One region of the Streptomyces sp. NPDC107562 genome, then DNA from elsewhere that is predicted to be linked to it. Evidence: predicted binding sites of a transcription regulator. Region 1 holds the regulator's gene; each other region holds the start of a gene.
What was found. Region 1 encodes HrcA, which represses chaperone genes, less so after heat shock. Its sites were predicted from a motif close to TTNGCACTCNGNNNNNCNGAGTGCNAA; they were not measured.
Positions count from the first base shown of each region.

Region 1 (3,274 bases):
CCTGTTTGATCTCCTGGTACATGCCGTCGGCCGTCTTGTAGCCGGCCGCGAGGAAACCCAGCCCGCCGGCCTCGGACACGGCCGCGACGAGCTGCGGTACGGAGACGCCGCCCGCCATGGGGGCCTGCACGATCGGAAGCGGGACGAGATCGGTCAGTGCGGAGGACATGACGGCATGTTGTCACGTCCTCCGAACAAGTCCGAATCGACCCTGCCGCCCCGCAGGGGCCGACAGCGGCCCGAGCGAGAACAGACCCTGCCGGCCCGGCTGACCGTGCCTGCCCGGGGGACGCCCCCGGACCCCCGGCCGGCCTCGGCACCCGCGCCGCCCGACGCCTCAGCGCCCGTTGAACGCGTCCTTCAACCGCGAGAACAGACCCTGCTGGCCCGGCTGGAACTGGCCCGTGGGCCGTTCCTCGCCGCGCAGCTTGGCCAGCTCGCGCAGGAGGCGCTCCTGCTCCACGTCCAGCTTGGTCGGGGTCTGGACCTCGACGTGCACGATGAGGTCGCCGCGACCGCCGCCGCGCAGGTGCGTGACGCCCCGGCCGTGCAGCGGGATCGACTGGCCGGACTGGGTGCCCGGGCGGATGTCGACCTCCTCCATGCCGTCCAGGGTCTCCAGCGGCACCTTGGTGCCGAGGGACGCCGCCGTCATCGGGATCGTGACCGTGCAGTGCAGGTCGTCACCGCGACGCTGGAAGGTCGAGTGCGGCAGTTCGTGGATCTCGACGTAGAGGTCACCGGCGGGACCGCCGCCGGGCCCGACCTCGCCCTCGCCGGCGAGCTGGATGCGCGTGCCGTTGTCGACGCCGGCCGGGATCTTGACCGTCAGGGTGCGGCGGGACCGCACCCGGCCGTCGCCCGCGCACTCCGGGCACGGGTTCGGGACGACGGTGCCGAAGCCCTGGCACTGCGGGCAGGGGCGCGAGGTCATGACCTGGCCCAGGAAGGACCGGGTGACCTGCGACACCTCGCCACGGCCGCGGCACATGTCGCAGGTCTGCGCCGCCGTACCCGGCGCCGCTCCCTCACCGCTGCACGTGGAGCAGACGATGGCCGTGTCGACCTGGATGTCCTTCGTCGTGCCGAAGGCCGCCTCGTCCAGCTCGACCTCGATACGGATCATCGCGTCCTGGCCCCGGCGGGTGCGCGAGCGCGGCCCGCGCTGCGACGCCGTACCGAAGAACGCGTCCATGATGTCCGAGAAGTTCCCGAAGCCACCCGCGCCGAAGCCGCCCGCGCCACCGGCGGCGCCGGCCTGCGAGAGGGGGTCGCCGCCGAGGTCGTAGACCTGCTTCTTCTGCGGGTCCGAGAGCACCTCGTAGGCGGCGTTGATCTCCTTGAACCGCTCCTGGGTCTTCGGATCCGGGTTGACGTCCGGATGCAGCTCGCGTGCGAGCCGCCGGAAGGCCTTCTTGATCTCTTCCTGCGACGCGTCGCGGCGCACGCCGAGGACGGCGTAGTAGTCCGTGGCCACTTACGACTCCGCCAGGATCTGTCCGACGTACCGTGCCACTGCGCGTACCGCTCCCATCGTTCCCGGGTAATCCATGCGGGTCGGTCCGACCACGCCGAGCTTGGCAACCGCCTCGCCGCCCGAACCGTAGCCCACCGACACCACCGAGGTGGAGTTGAGTCCCTCATGGGCGTTCTCGTGCCCGATGCGCACGGTCATGCCCGAATCCTTCGCCTCGCCAAGCAACTTGAGGAGCACGACCTGCTCCTCCAGTGCCTCCAGCACCGGCCGGATGGTGAGGGGGAAGTCATGTCCGAAGCGGGTGAGATTGGCCGTACCGCCGATCACCAGCCGCTCCTCCGTCTCCTCGACCAGCGTCTCCAGCAGCGTGGCGAGCACCGTCTGGACCGTGCCGCGGTCCTCCGCCTCGAAGGCCTCGGGCAGATCCTGCACCAGTTGCGGCACATCCGTGAAACGGCGGCCCGCGACCCGGCTGTTCAGCCGCGCCCGCAGATCGGCCAGCGACGCCTCGCCGAAGGGGGCCGGGCAGTCGACCATCCGCTGCTCGACCCGCCCGGTGTCGGTGATCAGCACCAGCATCACGCGCGCGGGCGCCAGTGACAGCAGCTCCACGTGCCGCACGGTGGAGCGGGTCAGCGAGGGGTACTGCACGACCGCGACCTGCCGGGTGAGCTGCGCGAGCAGCCGCACGGTCCGGGTGACCACGTCGTCCAGGTCGACGGCGCCGTCGAGGAAGTTCTGGATCGCGCGCCGCTCCGGCGCCGTCAGCGGCTTGACCTCGGCGAGCTTGTCCACGAAGAGCCGGTAGCCCTTGTCGGTCGGGATCCGCCCGGCGCTGGTGTGCGGCTGGGCGATGAACCCCTCGTCCTCCAGCGCCGCCATGTCGTTGCGGACCGTCGCCGGGGAGACGCCGAGACTGTGCCGTTCGGTGAGCGCCTTGGAACCGACCGGCTCCTCCGTACCCACGTAGTCCTGGACGATCGCGCGCAGTACCTGCAGCCGTCGTTCACTGAGCATCCGCGCGCACCTCCAGTACGTCGTCCCTGGGCGCTCCCCCTGGCACTCGACAGACGCGAGTGCCAGCCTTACCGGCCCAGTGTACGGCCGTCGGGTACGCCCCGGGCAAGGCCCGTCCTGCCAGGTCGTGCCGGACGGGGGCGGACGGCGGGCCCGTCGGGCCCCTCGCCCCTGCCACCGTGCTCCCGATTCCGGACCTTCGCCGCCGGGCGCGCGAACACCGCGACAGGGCCTAGCGTCGCCGTATGAGCGTGACTTGGGAAGAGGTGGGCTGGGAGCGGCTCGCCGGCGGTGTCGGGCGGTGCCGGCTGCCGGGATGGGACTGCACGGTGGGGCTGGTGACCGGCCGGGGCGCGGCGCTGCTGATCGACGCAGGGTCGAGCCTCGCGGAGGGTGCCGCGCTGCGGGCGCGGGCGGAGGCACTCGCCGGGCGGCGTGTGACCCATCTCGCGCTCACGCACCCCCACTTCGACCACGTCCTCGGCGCCGCGGCGTTCGCGGGCGCGGAGGTCTTCGGCGCGGTCGGCGCCGACACCGTGCTCGGGGGGCGGCGCGGCCGGGAGGATGTGCGCGCGGACGCCGTCCGCCACGGCCTCGACGCGGCGGCCGCCCAGGAGGCGACGGACACGCTGGTGGCGCCCCGCCATCTCGTCAGCGGCGAGTGGACCCTCGATCTGGACCCCGGCCGTCAGGTCCTGCTCGCCAACGTGGGTCCTGGGCACACGGCCCACGACCTCGTGGTGCTGGTCCCCGGGCACGGCGCGGGCGACCCCGAGGTGG
Region 1 covers NZ_JBVKBE010000002.1:923,266-926,539, forward strand. The annotation lists gene ACZ7LV_RS09965 (nitronate monooxygenase) at 1-169, opposite strand, end outside; gene dnaJ (molecular chaperone DnaJ) at 338-1,477, opposite strand; gene hrcA (heat-inducible transcriptional repressor HrcA) at 1,478-2,494, opposite strand; gene ACZ7LV_RS09980 (MBL fold metallo-hydrolase) at 2,740-3,274, shown strand, end outside.

Region 2 (3,274 bases), on a different contig from region 1:
CCACACCCTCACCCACCCCTATCTGCCCGGACTGTCCTACGACGAGCAGAAGCACGAGATCTGCGGGATGCAGGACGTCATCGAGGAGCGCTACGGCAAGCGCCCGCTCCTGTTCCGCCCGCCCTACGGCAACTACAACTCCGACACCCTGCACGCCGCCAAGGACTGCGGCGTCACCCACGTACCGCTGTGGAACGAGGAGGTCTTCGTCGACCGCTGGGACTACCGCGAATGGGACCGGGACATCCACCCCGGCGACATCGTCCTCAGCCACTTCCGGGGCACCGACGACTGGGCGGGCGAGATGCCCGACATGATCCGCGTCTTCCTCGACAAGATCACGGCGAAGGGCTACGCGGTGGGCCGCCTGGAGGACTACCTGTGATTCGGCGCGGGTGGACGGCCGGGGCCGCGGTACTGCTGGCCCTGCTCGCCGGCTGCGCCCTGCCCGACGGCCCGCGCGGGCGGTCCGCGGAGGCGGGGGCGGCACCCGGCTCGGCGGCCTCGGCGATGCCGCCCCACCTGCGCTGGGGGCTGTCCGCGCCGCTCTCCCCGCCGCCCGCGCCCGTGCGGCACCTCGCCCGGCCCGCCGACGGTCTCGCCCCCGTGCTGGACCGCATCCCGACCACCCACAAGGTCGTCTTCCTCACCTTCGACGACGGCGCCGAGAAGGACCCCCGCTTCGTCGACATGGTCCGTGACCTGCGCCTGCCCGTCAGCATGTTCCTCACCGACAGCGTCGTCGGCCCCGGCTACGGCCACTTCGCGCGGCTCCGCTCGGTCGGCGCGAGCGTCCAGAACCACACCCTCGACCACGCCGCCCTGCGCGGGGTGCCGTACGCCGGCCAGCGCGCCGAGATCTGCGGCCAGCAGCAGAAGCTCCAGTCCCGCTTCGGTCTCCGCCCGCATCTGTTCCGCCCGCCCTACGGCACGTACGACACGACGACCCGCAAGGCGGCCGTCGACTGCGGCATCAAGGCGATCGTCCTGTGGCGCGCCACGATGGACGCGGCCGACCTCACCTTCACCGAGGGCCCCGCCCGGCTGCGCCCCGGCGACATCGTCTCGGTCCCCTCGACCGAGACCCCCGAACCCAAGCTCCGTGAACGCACGACCCGCCTGCTGCGCCGGGTCCAGGAGGCGGGGCTGACGGTGGGGCGGCTGGAGGACTATCTGTGACGGACGCGCCGGTGAATCTGTGACGGGGCCTGACGGGGCGCCGCGAGGCCGACGCGCCGCGACCGATTGGCACTCCGCTTGACCGAGTGCTAATCGCAGTCATAGTCTCGGCTCTGGCACTCCCCACTGGAGAGTGCCAACACAGCGACGGGCAGGTCCGGCACCCGCGACGACGGATCCACCTGGTCGCCACCTCAGACAGTTAACCCCGTGAGATCTCCGAAGGGGGAGGTCGGATCGTGACGACCACCAGCTCCAAGGTTGCCATCAAGCCGCTCGAGGACCGCATCGTGGTCCAGCCGCTCGACGCCGAGCAGACCACCGCCTCTGGCCTGGTCATTCCGGACACCGCCAAGGAGAAGCCCCAGGAGGGCGTCGTCCTGGCCGTGGGCCCGGGCCGCTTCGAGGACGGCAACCGCCTTCCGCTCGACGTTTCCGTCGGCGACGTCGTCCTGTACAGCAAGTACGGCGGCACCGAGGTGAAGTACAACGGCGAGGAGTACCTCGTCCTCTCGGCTCGCGACGTCCTCGCGATCATCGAGAAGTAGTTCACCCACAGCACACCGTTTGAGCTGCGCCCCTGGCCCCCGCGACCGTTAACGAAGCCGGGCGTCCGGGGCGCAGTTCGTTTACCGCAGACTTTCCGAGAGGGCTCCCGCTGCCATGGCGAAGATCCTGAAGTTCGACGAGGACGCCCGTCGCGCCCTCGAGCGCGGCGTCAACAAGCTCGCCGACACGGTGAAGGTGACGATCGGCCCCAAGGGCCGCAACGTCGTCATCGACAAGAAGTTCGGCGCCCCCACCATCACCAACGACGGCGTCACCATCGCCCGTGAGGTCGAGGTCGAGGACCCCTACGAGAACCTCGGCGCCCAGCTGGTGAAGGAGGTGGCGACCAAGACCAACGACATCGCGGGTGACGGTACGACCACCGCGACCGTCCTGGCGCAGGCGCTGGTCCGCGAGGGCCTGCGGAACGTCGCCGCCGGCGCCTCCCCGGCCGCCCTGAAGAAGGGCATCGACGCCGCGGTCAGGGCCGTCTCCGACGACCTGCTGGCCTCCGCCCGCCCGATCGACGAGAAGTCCGACATCGCGGCCGTCGCCGCGCTGTCCGCCCAGGACCAGCAGGTCGGCGAGCTGATCGCCGAGGCGATGGACAAGGTCGGCAAGGACGGTGTCATCACCGTCGAGGAGTCCAACACCTTCGGTCTGGAGCTGGACTTCACCGAGGGCATGGCCTTCGACAAGGGCTACCTGTCGCCGTACTTCGTGACGGACCAGGAGCGCATGGAGGCCGTCCTCGACGACCCGTACATCCTCATCCACCAGGGCAAGATCTCCGCGATCGCGGACCTCCTGCCGCTGCTGGAGAAGATCATCCAGAGCAACGCCTCGAAGCCGCTGCTGATCATCGCCGAGGACGTCGAGGGCGAGGCCCTCTCCACCCTCGTCGTGAACAAGATCCGCGGCACCTTCAACGCCACCGCCGTGAAGGCCCCCGGCTTCGGCGACCGCCGCAAGGCGATGCTCCAGGACATGGCGACCCTCACCGGCGCCACGGTCATCTCCGAGGAGGTCGGCCTCAAGCTCGACCAGGTCGGTCTGGACATCCTCGGCAGCGCCCGCCGCGTCACCGTCACCAAGGACGACACCACGATCGTCGACGGTGCCGGCAACAAGGCGGACGTCGAGGGCCGGATCGCGCAGATCAAGGCCGAGATCGAGGCCACGGACTCCGACTGGGACCGCGAGAAGCTCCAGGAGCGCCTCGCGAAGCTGGCCGGCGGCGTGTGCGTGATCAAGGTCGGCGCCGCCACCGAGGTGGAGCTGAAGGAGAAGAAGCACCGTCTGGAGGACGCCATCTCCGCGACCCGCGCCGCGGTCGAGGAGGGCATCGTCTCCGGTGGTGGCTCCGCGCTCGTCCACGCCGTGAAGGTGCTGGACGACAGCCTCGGCAAGGAGGGTGACGAGGCCACCGGTGTCGCCGTCGTCCGCCGCGCCGCCGTCGAGCCGCTGCGCTGGATCGCCGAGAACGCCGGCCTGGAGGGCTACGTCATCGTCTCCAAGGTGGCCGAGCTGGAGAAGGGCAGCGGCT
Region 2 covers NZ_JBVKBE010000008.1:125,851-129,124, reverse strand. The annotation lists gene ACZ7LV_RS22600 (polysaccharide deacetylase family protein) at 1-385, shown strand, start outside; gene ACZ7LV_RS22595 (polysaccharide deacetylase family protein) at 385-1,179, shown strand; gene groES (co-chaperone GroES) at 1,419-1,727, shown strand; gene groL (chaperonin GroEL) at 1,843-3,274, shown strand, end outside.
Region 2: groES (co-chaperone GroES) is a predicted target of HrcA. The motif match lies at 1,246-1,272, and genes of this name have one in related genera.

Region 3 (3,274 bases), on a different contig from region 1:
GCCGGTCGCCTCGTCACCTTCGAGCTCCAGCTTCTCGAACACCTGGGAGGCCTGGAGCAGGGCCACGCCACCACCGGCGACGATGCCCTCCTCGACGGCCGCCTTCGCGTTGCGAACGGCGTCCTCGATGCGGTGCTTGCGCTCCTTGAGCTCGACCTCGGTGGCGGCACCGGCCTTGATGACGGCCACGCCGCCGGCCAGCTTCGCCAGACGCTCCTGGAGCTTCTCGCGGTCGTAGTCCGAGTCGCTGTTCTCGATCTCGGCGCGGATCTGGTTGACGCGACCCGCGACCTGGTCGGCGGAGCCGGCACCGTCGACGATGGTGGTCTCGTCCTTGGTGATGACGACCTTGCGGGCGCGGCCCAGGAGGTCCAGGGACGCGTTCTCCAGCTTGAGGCCGACCTCCTCGGAGATGACCTCGCCGCCCGTGAGGATGGCGATGTCGCCGAGCATGGCCTTGCGGCGGTCACCGAAGCCCGGGGCCTTGACGGCGACGGACTTGAAGGTGCCACGGATCTTGTTGACGACCAGGGTCGACAGGGCCTCGCCCTCGACGTCCTCGGCGATGATCAGCAGCGGCTTGCCCGACTGCATGACCTTCTCCAGGAGCGGGAGCAGGTCCTTGACGTTGGAGACCTTGGAGTTGGCGATGAGGATGTAGGGGTCCTCGAGCGACGCCTCCATGCGCTCCATGTCGGTGGCGAAGTACGCCGAGATGTAGCCCTTGTCGAAGCGCATACCCTCGGTGAGCTCCAGCTCCAGACCGAAGGTCTGGGACTCCTCGACGGTGATGACGCCTTCCTTGCCGACCTTGTCCATCGCCTCGGCGATGAGCTCGCCGATCTGGGTGTCGGCGGCGGAGATGGAGGCCGTGGAGGCGATCTGCTCCTTGGTCTCGACCTCCTTGGCCTGGTCGAGCAGCGCGCCGGAGACGGCCTCGACGGCCTTCTCGATACCGCGCTTGAGGGCCATCGGGTTGGCACCGGCGGCCACGTTGCGCAGGCCCTCACGGACCAGCGCCTGGGCGAGAACGGTGGCGGTGGTCGTACCGTCGCCGGCGACGTCGTCCGTCTTCTTGGCGACTTCCTTGACCAGCTCGGCGCCGATCTTCTCGTACGGGTCCTCGAGCTCGATCTCCTTGGCGATGGAGACACCATCGTTGGTGATCGTGGGGGCGCCCCACTTCTTCTCGAGGACGACGTTGCGGCCCTTGGGGCCGAGCGTCACCTTCACGGCGTCCGCGAGCTGGTTCATGCCGCGCTCGAGGCCGCGCCGCGCCTCCTCGTCGAACGCGATGATCTTGGCCATGTGAAGTGGTCCCTCCAGGACTGGGGGTGATTCCTTCGGACCGCGCCCGCGCCCGCGACGGACGGCTCGCCTGCCTTGTGGTTCCTTGCCCCACCCGGCTTGCGGCCTCACCGACCCGGTCCTTCTTTTGTCACTCTCACCTTCAGAGTGCTAACGCCAATGATTAGCACTCGCCCCTGCCGAGTGCAAGCGCCTCCCGGGATCCGGGCGAGGTCTGCGCCGCCCGCGAACACGCCCCCGGCCGCGCACGCCGAAGGGCCCGCGCCCCCGGGGAGGCACGGGCCCTTCGAACAGAAACGTCACATACGGTGGTCGCGCGCTTAAGCGGTGAGACGAACCATGTCGGCCTGCGGGCCCTTCTGGCCCTGCGAGATCTCGAACTCGACCCGCTGGCCCTCTTCGAGGGTCCGGTAGCCGTCCATCTGGATCGCGCTGTAGTGGACGAAGACGTCCGCACCACCGTCGACCGCGATGAAGCCGTACCCCTTCTCCGCGTTGAACCATTTGACGGTGCCCTGAGCCATGCCTAACTCCCCTATTACTGGCCCTTGCACAGATCCACACTTCGCGGATCCGGGTCAGACCTCGCCCGCCATTTGCTGTGAGGGGCGTGCGCCGGAACGCGTCGACCGCGGCTGAATGTATCTGTCCAACTGCCGTCTGCAACAGGTCAATCGGACGAGAAATCTGGGCGCCAACGGTCGGTAATTTAGGGAGAATTCACCCGAATTCAGGGCAAGTCGGGCTCCACAAAAGGAGTGAAAGACGCAAAAGAGCCACACACTTTGGCTACTTCTCATCGCATCGGAGCCGGAACTCATATGCGTTCGGCATGTGGAGCCGCGACGCGTTCCCCAACTCTACCGCGCTCAACCACACTGAATTGCCCCCTCCGCTTCTCTCACGGAGGGGGCAATTCGATGAACATCGCGTAACCGAGGTTACTCACGGTAACGCAGGGGCCTGTCCAGCGGACGGTCAGCCGCCGGCGACCGCCGGAATGATGGACACGCCGGCACCGTCCGGAGTGGCCGTCTCCAGACCCTGCTCGAAGCGGACGTCGTCGTCGTTGACGTACACGTTGACGAACCGCCGCAGCTTGCCCTGGTCGTCCAGGACCCGGGCGGCGATGCCGGTGTGGTTCTTCTCCAGATCGGCGATCACCTCGCCGAGGTTCGCCCCCTCGGCGGGGACCTCGGCCTGGCCACCGGTGTAGGTGCGCAGGATGGTGGGGATGCGGACGCTGACGCTCACGGGGGAAACCTCCGGTGGGATGGCGGACCTAAGGGGGCGGGGCGGGGGTCAGACGAGGCCGGCTTCGCGGAACGACTCCAGGCTGGGCCGGATGGTGGCCGTCAGGCCCGTGCCCGCCACCGCGTCCAACGTCTTCAGGCCGTCCCCGGTGTTCAGCACGACGGTCGTCAGCGACGGGTCCAGCACGCCGAGTTCGACCAGCTTGCGCGTCACCCCGACGGTCACCCCGCCCGCGGTCTCCGCGAAGATCCCCTCGGTCCGCGCGAGCAGCTTGATCGCGTCCACGACCTGCTCGTCCGTCACGTCCTCGACCGCGCCGCCGGTGCGCCGCGCGATGTCCAGCACGTACGGCCCGTCGGCCGGGTTGCCGATGGCCAGCGACTTGGCGATGGTGTGCGGCTTCTGCGGCCGGACGACGTCGTGCCCGGACTTGAAGGCGGTCGACACCGGCGAGCAGCCCTCCGCCTGCGCCCCGAAGATCCGGTAGGGCCGGTCCTCGACCAGCCCGAGCCTGATCAGCTCCTGCAGCCCCTTGTCGATCTTCGTGAGCTGGGAGCCGGAGGCGATCGGCACCACGATCTGGTCGGGGAGCCGCCAGCCGAGCTGCTCGCAGATCTCGTACGCCAGGGTCTTGGACCCCTCCGCGTAGTACGGGCGCAGGTTGACGTTGACGAAGCCCCAGCCCTCGCCGGCCGGGTCGCCGATCAGCTCG
Region 3 covers NZ_JBVKBE010000007.1:120,518-123,791, reverse strand. The annotation lists gene groL (chaperonin GroEL) at 1-1,308, opposite strand, end outside; gene ACZ7LV_RS20855 (cold-shock protein) at 1,629-1,832, opposite strand; gene ACZ7LV_RS20850 (MoaD/ThiS family protein) at 2,287-2,562, opposite strand; gene thrC (threonine synthase) at 2,611-3,274, opposite strand, start outside.
Region 3: groL (chaperonin GroEL) is a predicted target of HrcA. The motif match lies at 1,472-1,498, and genes of this name have one in related genera.